Regions from separate parts of the Citrobacter sp. Cm046 genome, predicted to be linked through region 3. Evidence: riboswitches for the same ligand, from Rfam matches in the RefSeq annotation. Region 3 holds a riboswitch; each other region holds the start of a gene.

Region 1 (4,803 bases), on a different contig from region 3:
CGCTTCATGGCAGTGTTCAAGCTCTTCGGTCATATTGCGTTGGATCATCTGCATCGGTACATGGCCCGGGCCTTCAATCATCACCTGTACGTCATATTCCCAGGCAATTTTGGTCAGTTCTCCCAGCGTATGTAGCTCGGAGAATTGCGCCTCGTCGTTGGCATCCTGAATCGAGCCAGGACGCAGGCCGTCGCCTAATGAGAGCGAAACATCATAGGCGGCGCAGATTTCGCAAATTTCGCGGAAGTGCTCAAACAGGAAGTTCTCTTTGTGATGGGATAGGCACCACTTCGCCATAATTGAACCGCCGCGCGAAACAATCCCGGTCAGACGTTTGGCGGTCATTGGTACGTAGCGCAGCAGCACGCCTGCGTGGATGGTGAAGTAGTCGACGCCCTGTTCTGCCTGCTCCAGCAGTGTGTCGCGGAACGCTTCCCAGGTCAGATCTTCGGCGATCCCGTTGACCTTCTCCAGCGCCTGGTAGATCGGTACGGTACCGATTGGTACCGGGCTGTTACGCAGGATCCATTCGCGAGTTTCGTGAATATAGCGACCTGTAGAAAGGTCCATCACCGTATCCGCCCCCCAGCGTGTAGACCACACCAGTTTTTCGACCTCTTCTTCGATGGAAGAGGTGACCGCTGAGTTGCCGATATTGGCGTTGACCTTCACCAGAAAATTGCGGCCGATAATCATCGGTTCCGATTCCGGGTGGTTGATGTTGGCAGGTATGATGGCGCGTCCGGCGGCGACTTCATCACGCACAAATTCCGGCGTGATATTTTCTGGCAGGCGTGCGCCAAAGCTCATCCCCGGGTGCTGGTGGCGTAACACTTCACTACGAATACGCTCGCGGCCCATGTTTTCGCGGATAGCGATAAACTCCATCTCAGGGGTGACGATCCCTTGACGGGCGTAGTGCAGTTGCGTGACGCGCTTACCGGCTTTGGCGCGCTTTGGGGTCAGCAGGCCTGTGAAGCGTAACTCGTCAAGGCCATCATCGGCCAGACGTTGTTTGGTGTACGCCGAGCTGCGGTCATTAAGCTCTTCGCTGTCGTTACGTGCTGCAATCCATGGCTGGCGCAGCTTTGCCAGCCCCTTCTGGACATTAATCGCCACATCCGGATCGCCGTACGGGCCGGAGGTATCGTACACCGGTACAGCTTCGTTATCTTCAAACTGCGGATTGTCTTTCGAACCGCCGGTCAGCGTCGGACTAAGCTGGATTTCACGCATCGGAATACGGATATCCGGCTGCGAACCGGTTATGTAGATGCGTTTCGAGTTAGGAAAGGCGGTTCCTTCCAGGGTATCGATAAAGTGTTGGGCCTGGGCGCGCTGTTCGCGACGTGATGGTTTAGTAGTGGCAGACATAGCTCATTCCAAAAAAAGTAAGGATATGGCTTGTCAGACGACGGATTGAGTAATGGATGCACGCCGCCTGTGAAGGCAGCAGCATAAAGCTGAATTACTCTTGTTCCCTTCGCAGGTATTAGCCTGATCAGGTTCCGCGGATCCCGAATTAACGGTCTCAGCCTACGCTTTCACGTAAGGCACTCCGACAAGAAGCAACCTCTGATGATTAGAGGTAATGAATGTAAACTACTCGTTAATGCTGCAGATCTCAAGCAGGACGTTTGATCATGGCATTGTCATGCATCGCGTCAAACACCAGCATAATCAGCTTATCTTCCAGCACAAACCGGGCTTCCAGTGCCTCGCCAAGATCGGACAAAGCCTTTTGAAATTCAAGGAAGTTGTCATGATCAATCGCGGTTTCCAGGCTGGAATCATAATAGTCCATGATCAGCTGCGTATTGGCTTCCAGTGATGGCCAAATTTTTGTTGCTTTTAAAAGCTGCCCGTTCCCTTCCAATTTATGGAGAATACGTTCATAAATACTGAAGTGTCCGGTGGATAGGTAATCGACCAGGCTTTGACAAAAATCATCCAGCGCTTTTTCATTGAGCCGCATGTACGATTCTTTGCCAGGCTTAATGCCAACCAGATTGTAGTAAGCCACGAGCAGGTGCTTACGTACATGTAGCCAGCGATCAACCAGTTTATTACTTCCTCCGACGTGCTCCGTCAGGCTTTCCAGCTGGTTTAGCATGATTGACTCCGCAAGTGATGTTTAAGAACTGCTCGCCCATAAATGTAAAAATAATGTAAACAACATGCCTGTGAAGCAAAGGTTGCGCAAGAGATATGGATCGTATAATTGAAAAATTAGACAGCGGCTGGTGGATTGTCAGCCATGAGCAAAAAATTTGGCTACCTCGCGGAGAGCTGCCATATGGTGAAGCGGCAAATTTTGATCTGGTAGGACAGCGCGCACTGCCGATCGGCGAATGGGAAGGGGATACGGTCTGGCTGGTGCAGCAGCAGCGACGGCATGATATGGGCTCGGTGCGTCAGGTTATCGATCAGGATGTAGGATTGTTTCAACTGGCCGGACGCGGTGTGCAACTGGCGGAGTTCTATCGCTCGCACAAATTCTGCGGTTACTGCGGCCATGCCATGTACCCGAGTAAAACCGAATGGGCGATGTTGTGCAGCCACTGCCGTGAACGCTACTACCCGCAAATTGCGCCCTGCATTATCGTTGCTATCCGCCGTGATGACAGCCTTCTTCTTGCCCAACATGTTCGCCATCGCAATGGCGTGCATACCGTGCTGGCAGGTTTTGTCGAAGTGGGGGAAACATTAGAACAGGCGGTAGCACGTGAAGTGATGGAAGAGAGCGGTATCAAGGTGAAGAACCTGCGCTACGTCACCTCCCAACCGTGGCCGTTTCCGCAGTCGTTGATGACCGCATTTATGGCAGAGTACGACAGTGGCGAGATTGTAATCGACCCGAAAGAGCTGTTGGAAGCGAACTGGTATCGCTACGATGATTTACCGCTTCTTCCCCCGCCGGGAACCGTTGCGCGTCGACTGATCGAAGATACCGTCGCGATGTGTCGGGCCGAGTACGAGTAAACTTCGAGTAGTGATACACTGGCGGTCTGACGCTATAAGGAATATAAAAATGACCGAACTGAAGAACGATCGTTACCTGCGTGCGCTGCTGCGCCAGCCCGTTGATGTCACTCCAGTATGGATGATGCGCCAGGCGGGCCGCTATTTGCCGGAGTACAAAGCCACCCGAGCACAGGCGGGCGATTTTATGTCGCTGTGCAAAAATGCCGAGCTGGCATGTGAAGTGACGCTACAGCCGTTGCGCAGATATAAACTCGATGCGGCGATCCTCTTTTCGGACATTCTGACTATTCCGGATGCAATGGGGCTTGGTCTCCATTTTGAAGCCGGTGAAGGTCCACGTTTTACCTCGCCAATTACCTGTAAAGCCGATGTTGATAAATTGCCGATTCCGGATCCTGAAGGTGAATTGGGATACGTTATGAATGCGGTACGTACTATTCGCCGTGAACTGAAGGGCGAAGTGCCGCTGATCGGCTTCTCCGGTAGCCCGTGGACGCTGGCAACCTATATGGTAGAGGGCGGCAGCAGCAAAGCCTTCACCGTGATTAAAAAGATGATGTACGCCGACCCTAAGGCTCTGCATCTGCTGCTTGATAAGTTGGCGAAAAGCGTCACCTTGTACCTGAACGCACAGATCAAAGCGGGTGCGCAGTCGGTGATGATCTTCGACACCTGGGGCGGTGTGTTGACCGGGCGTGATTATCAGCAGTTCTCTCTCTACTACATGCACAAAATTGTTGATGGCTTGCTGCGTGAAAACGAAGGTCGCCGCGTGCCGGTAACGCTGTTCACTAAAGGCGGTGGACAGTGGCTGGAAGCGATGGCGGAAACCGGTTGTGATGCATTAGGTCTCGACTGGACGACGGATATTGCTGATGCGCGTCGTCGTGTTGGTCATAACGTGGCGCTGCAGGGCAATATGGACCCGTCCATGCTGTATGCGCCGCCAGCTCGTATCGAAGAAGAGGTGGCGACCATTCTCGCTGGGTTTGGTCAGGGCGAAGGGCACGTCTTTAACCTTGGTCACGGTATTCACCAGGACGTGCCGCCAGAGCATGCGGGTGTCTTCGTGGAGGCGGTGCATCGCTTGTCCGAACAGTACCACCGCTAAGGAATCATCATGGATCTCGCGTCGCTGCGCGCAAAACAGCTTGAACTGGCTTCTTCGGTGATCCGGGAGGATCGCCTTGAGAACGATCCGCCGGATCTGATCGGTGGGGCGGATGTTGGGTTTGAGCAGGGCGGTGAAGTGACGCGAGCCGCGATGGTCTTGCTGAAATACCCCACGCTTGAGCTGGTTGAATACAAGGTGGCGCGTATCGCCACCACCATGCCGTATATCCCCGGTTTTCTCTCTTTTCGTGAAACTCCCGCACTAATGGCGGCGTGGCAGCTTTTATCACAAAAGCCGGATCTGCTGTTTGTGGACGGACACGGGATTTCCCATCCTCGCCGTCTGGGTGTCGCCAGCCATTTTGGTCTGCTGGTGGATGTGCCGACAATTGGTGTGGCGAAAAAGCGACTGTGCGGTAAATTTGAACCGCTTGCCGCTGAACCTGGTGCCTTATCTCCGCTACTGGATAACGGTGAGCAGCTGGCATGGGTCTGGCGTAGCAAAGCACGCTGTAATCCACTGTTTATCTCTACTGGTCATCGCGTGAGCATGGACAGCGCATTGGCGTGGGTGCAGCGCTGTATGAACGGCTATCGTCTGCCGGAACCGACTCGCTGGGCGGATGCGGTAGCATCGGAACGCCCGGCATTTTCGCGGCTTGCAGCAAAAACACCCCATATCGGGTAAACTGCCGCTAATTTCCG
Region 2 (4,803 bases), on a different contig from region 3:
TATGTCCTTCAGCGGCGTAGAAAATCAGTGGAATGCTGACTGGCTGGCACAATTGAACATTCCGCGCCAGAGCCTGGTTTACCTGTCAGGCTACCAGCTGGCCTCACCGTGCGGCGAGCTGCTTGTGCAATGGCTGGAGGGTCTGGAAGAGGTGACGCCGTTTATCGATTTTGGTCCACGGATCAGCGATATTTCTGATGCCCTGATGGCACGAATTATGGCTTGTCATCCGCTGGTGTCACTGAATCGCCAGGAGGCAGAAATCGCCGCCGGGCGGTTCAGGTTAAGCCCCGATGTTGAAGGTTTCGGCGCCGAATGGGTGAAAAAATTTACCACACCGGTTGTGGTCCGCCACGATAAAGAGGGTGCATGGTATTTCAGCGAGCAAACGTCCGGTTGCGTTGCCGCATTCCCCACGACGGTCGTGGATACTATTGGCGCGGGTGACAGCCACGCAGGAGGAATGCTGGCTGGACTGGCCTCGGGCTGGTCGCTGGCCGATGCCGTACTCCTTGGCAACGCAGTGGGATCGTGGGTGGTCGGTCATCGCGGCGGCGATTGTGCCCCCTCACGTGACGCGTTACTCCTCGCACACAAAGACGTATAGATCGCTTCGACAATAGCTAATACTGTACTCAATGGGCCGTTGCTGCTGGTCGAGCGCTACCTGCTTGATCACCAGTACCGGCACTCTGCTGTCCATCTGAATATGCGACTGAAATTCCGCATCTGGCATCCGCGCGCTGACGCGTGAGCGCGTACGCTGCGGGAAAATATGCTGGCTGCGGAAATAGTCATAAAGAGAAACACCGATGGAATCCACATCATGAATAAGATGCGCGGGAACCCACGATTCTTCAATTGAAACGGCATCTTCATCCACGTAGCGAATACGTTTGAGCAGGAAAACTTCACTTCCGACGGCAATTGCCAGTTGCTGCGCCACCTCTTCCGGGCATGCCACCACACGTTTGTTAACCCACAGCGTATCCGGCTTTTTACCGCGTAAAACCACCTGCTGCGAAAAACCGCGTGCTTCTTTTAGCGAATACTCGAAGATATTATTAATCTGCGTCCCGTAACCACGGGCGCGGGTTACCACACCTTCTTCTTCCAGCGCCTGCATCGCTTTGCGCACCGTAATTCGTGAAACACCAGTCAACTGGCTGAGATCGCGTTCACCAGGCAGAATATTGCCATGTTCCAGGATCCCGCTGCGCACAGCGTCCTTAACCGTTTGAGCGAATTTCATATACAGCGGCGTGTTATCTGCCGCTGAAATACGTTCATTCAGTTGCGCGATAAGCTGGGTATGCGCTTGTTCCATTTATCTTTTTCCTGGCTGCCAGTACTGCAGTCAGTATATACAAAAAATCATTCAAGATGCATCGTGGTGGCGAATGTGAAATCGACCGGGAGCAATATTGAAAGATAATCTGTGTTACCACCACGCATGGAAATGATGCACCGGACCAATCCCCTCCCCCACCTCAAGCGTATCCGCCTGAGCCAGTGCTGCAGAGAGCCACAACTTAGCCTCCTGTACCGTGTCGGCCCAACTGGAATGACGCGGACGCAGTGCCGCCAGCGCCGCCGATAGCGTACAACCAGTACCGTGGGTATTTTTGGTCATCACCCTTGGGGCGGTAAAACGCTGTTCACCATCGCGGGTAAAAAGCCAGTCCGGGCTTTGTTCGTCATCCAGATGACCACCTTTCATTAATACTGCATCACAGCCTAACGCACGAAGTGCACGCCCTTGTTCGAGCATTTCCTGTTCCGTTCGTGCGTGCGATGCCCCAAGTAACGCCGCAGCTTCAGGCAAATTCGGCGTGATAATCGACACCTGCGGCAACAAACGGGTACGTAGTGTTTCAACCGCAGAAGACGAAAGTAATGGATCGCCGCTTTTCGCCAGCATGACCGTGTCCAGCACCACGTTCTGCACCTGATGACGGCGCAGGCGTTCAGCGACCGCCTCAACAATGTCCGTTTCAGCCAGCATGCCGATTTTGGTGGTATCGATACGCACATCATTGAATACGGAGTCCAGTTGCGCGGCGACAAAATCAGGTTCGATCCGATAAACCGACTGCACCCCGCGCGTATTTTGCGCCACTAACGCCGTAATTACAGAGCAACCATATGCCCCGAGCGCTGAGAAGGTCTTCAAGTCAGCCTGAATACCTGCGCCGCCGCTAGGGTCGGTTCCGGCTATCGTTAATGCGTTAATGCGTTTCATGCTTGCTCCTGCATTTCCAGGTTATAGAGGGCATCGAGAAATGCCGGGATAAAACTTCCCGGTCCGATTGCTTGTTCAGAGGCTATTTTTCCAGCCTGCTTCATCCAGCTACAGGCGGAAGCCACGTTATCAAGCCGATCACCATGCAGTGCGCAACTGGCTGCTACCACCGCCGACAGAGCACATCCAGTACCAACCACACGCGTCATCAGCGGATCACCTCCGCTCACGCTGACGGTGCGCTGGCCATCGGTGACGTAATCCACTTCCCCGGTGACCACAACAATAGTTCCAGCCTGGCGCGCCAGCGCCTGTGCCGCCGGAAGTGCTGCGACTGCCGTATCGGTGGTATCCACCCCTCGCCCACCGCTGTTCATCCCCGCGAGGGCAAGTATTTCCGAGGCATTACCGCGAATTGCGGCAGGCCGAAGCGTCAGTAAATCCAGACAAAAATAACGACGATAGTCCAGAACACCCACGGCAACGGGATCGAGAGTCCAGGGGGTTTTAGCAAGATGCGCCCGCTCGGCTGCAGCACGCATTGCTGTGGCGCGACGTTGAGTGAGAGTACCTACATTAATCAGTAACGCACTGGCGATAGCTGCAAACTGGCTCGCTTCTTCCGGTTCAATCACCATTGCAGGCGACGCACCTAAAGCCAGTAATGTATTGGCAGTAAAACTCTGTACGACCTCATTGGTCATACAATGTGTGAGCGGGGAAAGTGTTCTAAATTGGTGAAGGGTATGAGCCGCGAGCGTGCGGCTGTGCAGGTCAGGCTGCATGGTTCAGCTCCTGCCCGCGCGAAGAAGGGACACGAGCAGTGTCAGACTTCCCTACGCTGGCATTATCCAGATCAGGTGGTACGGGTATTTCTCAGCCTTCACAAGGAAGGGCACCCCGAGTCGTTGTCACATAAAATTTTGTAACACTGGCAGCGTAGAGGAAGTCGTTTGCTGATGCAAGTCCTTGCCAGGTATCCCATCTTTATATCTGATACAAGCCAACAGCAGAAACATCAACACCTAATAATCACTTATTGTTAGCATGCCTGTTTCTGTGAAAATCGAGACGCGCCAGAAAAATTTCTTTTTGTTCATCGGTCATATTCCCGGCGACTTCCTCGGGACTCAATTGAGTCCCGTTTGATTCCATCATAACCAGGCTACGCGCGATGAAATCCAGCCCGGTAAAAGTTTTGGCACTGTCGAATTTTTCAGCGGTGAGCGTTTTTGACATTTTGGCAGTTTCCTTACATTTTATGATGCGTCTTAGTCTGATAGTACATCGTCAGGCTTAGAAAAATGCTCAGTGGCTCTCAGTTCTGTTCTACCGAACTCACTTTGATACTTAGTAAAGAAGCGAAATACCTAAATTTATCGCCCTGAACGTCAAAAATAACATTCGCAACGTCTCACATCTCCATTCATTCATTTGAGATTAAAAACAACTCGCTTTTAAGTTTCCCACTGGTTCTGTCGTTTTACTTCCAGAGATAAATTGGAAATTTAAATCATGATGACACCACTTCGTCCAGCCAGGGCCATTGCTCAGCGTTTATTTGTTGGCTCACTGCGCTCGGCCTTTTCATCAGAAAATGCAAATGGCAATAAAACCGTACAAACTGACAGTGCCATCGTCACATCAGTTGTTGAGATAGCGGAATCTTCGCTACAACCGCCTCAACCGGAAACGATAAAAAGAGAGGTATTGCTGGCAGCGACAAAATATCTTCTGGATGAGGATATTCAGCCTGAACCTGAACCTGAACCTGAACCTGAACCTGAACCTGAACCTGAACAGCATTATTCAGCATCTCCATCGCTGATAAAATCCACTCGTTTGCAATTAGCACCGCCGCCAACAGCTCCAACATTACCAAACCGCTCCCCTGCTCCTTCAGATAAAATATCGCCACAACCCGCAACGCCAGACCGCAGCCAACCCGCTGGCACTGAAAAACCTGGCATAGAGGGGGGCAAGCGGGAACAAACTGCGTCCCCCATTGTGTTAACGGGTAAAATCGGTACGTTGAGGTTACCAGATGAAACTCTTGCCGCTTCTCGCCGCTCGCCCGAACTCGTCACCACACAAGCACCGATGACTCGTATAGCCACTGACAGTTTGTCGGTGACAACAGAAAGTACTCAGAAGCTCCCCCCGAATGAGGAAAACCAGCAACCCATTCAATTTCCGGCACTATTTTCCAGAATAAAGGTTCACTCCACTCAGGAGGCATCCCCTTCAGCCAATCCTGAAAAAGCAGGAACGGCGGAATTTCCAGAGATAAAAGAACAAACGGTGCTGGTCAAAGAACGACGCGAAAGTACGCCATCTCGGCGCCCTAAAGAGGGGCTCGATATATTGGATAAGATGCAACAGGAAGAGACAAAAATGTACGAATCTCGCAATAGTGCCAAAAAAACGCGCAAAGAAGAGAACGTTCATACCAGTGAAATGCCCAAAGGCGAGTATTACCCTTATCCACCAGCAACGCAGCAGGAAAACACACTATCCCCTTCCAGTATGTTGCATCTTCCCATTATCGCCGGGTTCACTTT
Region 3 (4,803 bases):
TTCATCGGAATCTATTATTGACTTAATATAGGGATAATAAAATTGCTGAGTTTTCCGCAGGAGTTCCCCTTTTATGTCTTCTGGTCGTTTGCAACAACAGTTCATCCGTCTGTGGCAATGCTGTGACGGCAAAACGCAAGATACTACGCTGAACGAACTGGCGGAGCTGCTTAGCTGTTCCCGACGCCACATGCGTACCCTGCTTAACACCATGCAGGAACGCGGCTGGCTAACATGGGAAGCAGAAGTCGGACGCGGCAAACGATCGCGCCTGACGTTTCTCTATACCGGGCTGGCGCTCCAGCAGCAGCGTGCAGAAGACCTGCTGGAGCAGGATCGTATTGATCAACTGGTGCAACTGGTCGGGGATAAAACAGCCGTACGGCAAATGCTGGTTTCCCATTTGGGTCGCAGCTTTCGTCAGGGCCGACACATCATGCGTGTCCTCTACTATCGCCCTATGCACAACTTGCTCCCCGGTACAGCGTTACGCCGTTCTGAAACCCACATTGCCCGGCAAATCTTCAGCGCCTTAATTCGGGTAAATGAGGAAAATGGGGAACTGGAAGCCGATATAGCACATCACTGGCAACAAATTTCCCCGCTGCACTGGCGCTTCTTCCTGCGCCCTGGGGTCCATTTTCATCATGGTCGCGAGCTGGAAATGGAAGATGTGATTTCCTCACTCACGCGTATTAACAATCTGCCGCTGTACTCGCACATCACGCAAATTGTTTCCCCCACGGCCTGGACGCTGGATATCCACCTTTCGCAAGCGGATCGCTGGCTTCCCTGGTTATTGGGACAAGTGCCCGCAATGATCCTGCCGCGTGAATGGGAAACGCTCAATAATTTCTCCAGCCACCCCATTGGTACCGGCCCCTATGCGGTAATGCGCAACACGCATAGCCAGCTAAAAATTCACGCATTTGATGATTACTTTGGCTACCGGGCGTTGATCGATGAAGTTAACGTTTGGGTCCTACCGGACATAGGTGAAGAACCTGGCGGCGGTCTGATGCTGAAAGGCCCAACCGAAGATGAAAAAGCGATCGAAAGCCGCCTGGAAGAAGGCTGCTACTACATGCTGTTTGATTCACGTTCCCATCGAGGAGCAAATCAGGACGTTCGCGAATGGGTAAGCCGCATTCTCTCACCGACGAATTTAATTTTTCAGGCTGATGAACAGTATCAACGACACTGGTTCCCCGCCTACGGATTACTCCCCCGCTGGCATCACGCGAGACCAGGACTCGGTGAAAAACCGGCAGGGCTGGAAACGCTGACGCTTACTTACTACCGCGATCATATCGAGCATCGGGTTATCGCGCAGATCATGAAAACATTACTGGCGGAACATCAGGTACAGCTGAATATTCAGGAGATCGACTACGATCAATGGCATGCAGGCGAGACCGTCAGCGATATCTGGCTCAACAGTGCCAACTTTACCTTGCCACTGGACTTCTCACTGTTCGCCCATTTATGCGAAGTCCCGCTGCTGCAAAACTGTATTTCTCTGGACTGGGAAAGCGACGCCGCCCGCTGGCGAACCGGCGAAATGAGTCTGGCCGCGTGGTGCCAGCAACTGCTTGCCAGTAAAGCTATTGTGCCGCTGATCCATCACTGGCTGATCATTCAGGGACAGCGGAGTATGCGCGGGTTACGTATGAATACCCTCGGCTGGTTTGATTTTAAATCTGCATGGTTCGCACCACCGGATCCTTAAGGCTTTTGATTTATTCACGTAATCATTACAATGTGCCGTTCTCAACGGGGTGCTGCGCCGAGTGCGCGGGCTGAGAAAATACCCGTCGAACCTGATCCGGATAACGCCGGCGAAGGGATTTGAGGCTACAGCTCAAGTCCTTTGCCACTCTTTTAATGAGGTGCAAAGTGTTAAAAAAATGTCTTCCCCTGCTGCTACTGTGCGCAGCGCCTGCCTTCGCCAAACCTGTTTTGACTGTCTATACCTACGACTCGTTCGCCGCTGACTGGGGCCCCGGTCCAACCATCAAAAAAGCCTTTGAAGCTGACTGCAACTGTGAGCTAAAACTGGTGGCGCTGGAAGATGGTGTATCACTGCTGAACCGCCTGCGTATGGAAGGAAAAAACAGTAAAGCCGACGTAGTACTTGGTCTGGACAACAACCTGCTTGAAGCCGCAATGCAAACCAAACTGTTTGCCAAAAGCGACGTGGCGAACGATACCGTCGCAGTCCCTGGCGGCTGGAAAAACGACACGTTTGTACCGTTTGATTACGGCTATTTCGCCTTCGTTTATGACAAAAACAAGCTGAAAAACCCGCCGAAAAGCCTGAAGGAACTGGTCGAGAGCGACCAAAAATGGCGTGTAATCTACCAGGATCCACGCACCAGCACGCCGGGTCTGGGATTGCTGCTGTGGATGCAAAAAGTCTATGGCGATAAAACGCCAGAAGCCTGGCAGAAACTGGCAGCAAAAACCGTCACCGTCACCAAAGGCTGGAGTGAAGCCTACGGCCTGTTTCTGAAAGGTGAAAGTGATCTGGTACTAAGCTATACAACTTCTCCTGCGTATCACATCATCGAAGAGAAGAAAGACAACTACGCCGCCGCGAATTTTAGCGAAGGTCACTATCTGCAGGTTGAAGTTGCTGCCCGCACCGCTGCCAGCAAGCAGCCGGAACTTGCAGAAAAATTCATTAAATTTATGGTCTCTCCGGCATTCCAGAACGCCATTCCGACGGGCAACTGGATGTATCCGGTTACCCAGGTCGCCCTGCCGCCAGGATTTGAGCAACTGGAAAAACCATCTACCGCACTGGAATTTACTCCGCAGCAGGTAGCAACCCAACGTCAGGCATGGATTAGCGAATGGCAACGCGCCGTCAGCCGTTAATACCTGGCTGGCTGATACCAGGGCTTTCAGCCGCCACGCTGATGGTGGCTGTCGCTCTGGCAGCATTTCTGGCGCTGTGGTTTAACGCGCCACAAGGGGACTGGTTCTCGCTGTTGCAGGACAGCTACCTGTGGCATGTGGTGCACTTTTCCTTCTGGCAGGCGTTTTTATCCGCAGCGCTGTCCGTCATCCCGGCGATTTTCCTCGCCAGAGCACTCTATCGCCGCCGTTTTCCCGGACGTCTGGCGTTGCTGCGCCTGTGCGCGATGACGCTGATCCTGCCTGTGCTGGTCGCCGTCTTTGGTATCCTCAGCGTATATGGTCGCCAGGGCTGGCTGGCCTCAATCTGGCAAACATTCGGACTGGAATGGACGTTTTCCCCGTACGGCCTGCAGGGCATTCTGCTGGCCCACGTCTTTTTCAATCTCCCAATGGCCAGCCGCTTACTGCTGCAATCACTGGAGAATATTCCCGGTGAACAGCGTCAGCTCGCAGCGCAGTTAGGTATGCGCGGCTGGCATTTCTTCCGCTTTGTTGAATGGCCATGGCTGCGTCGTCAGATCCTCCCCGTCGCTGCACTCATCTTTATGCTGTGTTTCGCCAGCTTCGCTACCGTCTTGTCGCTCGGTGGTGGGCCACAAGCAACCACCATTGAGCTGGCCATCTATCAGGCGCTGAGCTTTGATTACGATCCTGCCCGAGCCGCCATGCTGGCGCTGATCCAGATGATTTGTTGTTTAGCCCTTGTGCTGCTTAGCCAACGTCTGAGCCGGGCGATCGCCCCCGGTACCACGCTGGTCCAGGGGTGGCGCGATCCCGACGATCGCCTGCACAGCCGCCTAGCTGACGCAATCCTGATTATTCTGGCCCTGCTGCTGTTGCTGCCGCCGCTGCTGGCGGTGATGGTCGATGGTTTAAATCGCCATGTACTGGATGTGCTTATGCAGCCAGTACTGTGGCAAGCGCTGTGGACCTCGCTGCGCATCGCGCTGGCAGCAGGCATGTTGTGCGTTATTCTCACCATGATGCTGCTATGGAGCAGCCGCGAACTGCGTGCCCGACAGCAGGTACTGGCAGGCCAGACGCTGGAACTTAGCGGCATGATGATACTCGCCATGCCGGGCATTGTGCTGGCTACCGGCTTCTTCCTGTTGCTTAACGACACTATCGGGCTACCGGACTCTGCGGATGGCATTGTCATTTTCACCAATGCGCTGATGGCGATCCCTTACGCGTTAAAAGTGCTGGAAAATCCAATGCGTGATGTAACCACACGCTACAGTAGGTTGTGTCAGTCTTTGGGTATTGAAGGGTGGTCACGGCTGAAAGTGGTTGAACTGCGCGCCCTGAAACGTCCGCTGGCGCAGGCAATGGCCTTTGCCTGCGTGCTCTCTATTGGCGATTTTGGCGTGGTGGCGTTGTTTGGTAATGATGATTTCCGCACGCTGCCATTTTACCTGTATCAGCAAATTGGTTCTTATCGCAGCCAGGATGGTGCGGTAACGGCATTATTGTTGCTTCTCTTGTGCTTTACGCTGTTTACCGTTATTGAGAAATTACCGGGTCGAAATGTTAAAACTGATTGATATCACATGGCTGTACCACCATTTTCCGATGCGCTTTACGTTGTCAGTTGCGCGGGGTGAGCAGGTCGCGGTACTTGGGCCAAGCGGTGCCGGGAAAAGTACCCTATTGAATCTGATCGCCGGATTTCTGACACCGGCCAGCGGTACCATGTTGATTGAAGGTGAAGATCACACCGCCACGCCGCCCTCTCGTCGTCCTGTTTCCATGCTGTTTCAGGAAAACAACCTGTTCAGTCACCTGAGCGTACAGCAAAACATTGGCCTGGGCCTTAATCCGGGATTAAAACTGAACGCGTTTCAGCGGGAGAAAATGCACCATATCGCCAAACAAATGGGG

What was found. Region 3 has a riboswitch for thiamine pyrophosphate ahead of thiB (thiamine ABC transporter substrate binding subunit). Riboswitches for the same ligand answer to the same signal wherever they lie in the genome.
Region 1: it holds a riboswitch for thiamine pyrophosphate, as region 3 does, so the genes downstream of both, thiC (phosphomethylpyrimidine synthase ThiC) here and thiB (thiamine ABC transporter substrate binding subunit) in region 3, are expected to answer to the same signal.
Region 2: it holds a riboswitch for thiamine pyrophosphate, as region 3 does, so the genes downstream of both, thiM (hydroxyethylthiazole kinase) here and thiB (thiamine ABC transporter substrate binding subunit) in region 3, are expected to answer to the same signal.

The regions. Positions count from the first base shown of each region.
Region 1 is NZ_JAOWGP010000033.1:8,426-13,228, reverse strand. It holds gene thiC (phosphomethylpyrimidine synthase ThiC) at 1-1,374, opposite strand, end outside; TPP riboswitch at 1,462-1,571, opposite strand; gene OGX98_RS04790 (Rsd/AlgQ family anti-sigma factor) at 1,625-2,113, opposite strand; gene nudC (NAD(+) diphosphatase) at 2,209-2,982, shown strand; gene hemE (uroporphyrinogen decarboxylase) at 3,032-4,096, shown strand; gene nfi (deoxyribonuclease V) at 4,106-4,786, shown strand.
Region 2 is NZ_JAOWGP010000043.1:33,731-38,533, forward strand. It holds gene OGX98_RS15975 (PfkB family carbohydrate kinase) at 1-607, shown strand, start outside; gene OGX98_RS15980 (GntR family transcriptional regulator) at 581-1,327, opposite strand; gene thiD (bifunctional hydroxymethylpyrimidine kinase/phosphomethylpyrimidine kinase) at 1,442-2,242, opposite strand; gene thiM (hydroxyethylthiazole kinase) at 2,239-3,027, opposite strand; TPP riboswitch at 3,059-3,155, opposite strand; gene OGX98_RS15995 (glycogen synthase) at 3,275-3,481, opposite strand; gene OGX98_RS16000 (hypothetical protein) at 3,758-4,803, shown strand, end outside.
Region 3 is NZ_JAOWGP010000046.1:442,728-447,530, reverse strand. It holds gene sgrR (HTH-type transcriptional regulator SgrR) at 74-1,729, shown strand; TPP riboswitch at 1,765-1,865, shown strand; gene thiB (thiamine ABC transporter substrate binding subunit) at 1,897-2,880, shown strand; gene thiP (thiamine/thiamine pyrophosphate ABC transporter permease ThiP) at 2,856-4,466, shown strand; gene thiQ (thiamine ABC transporter ATP-binding protein ThiQ) at 4,450-4,803, shown strand, end outside.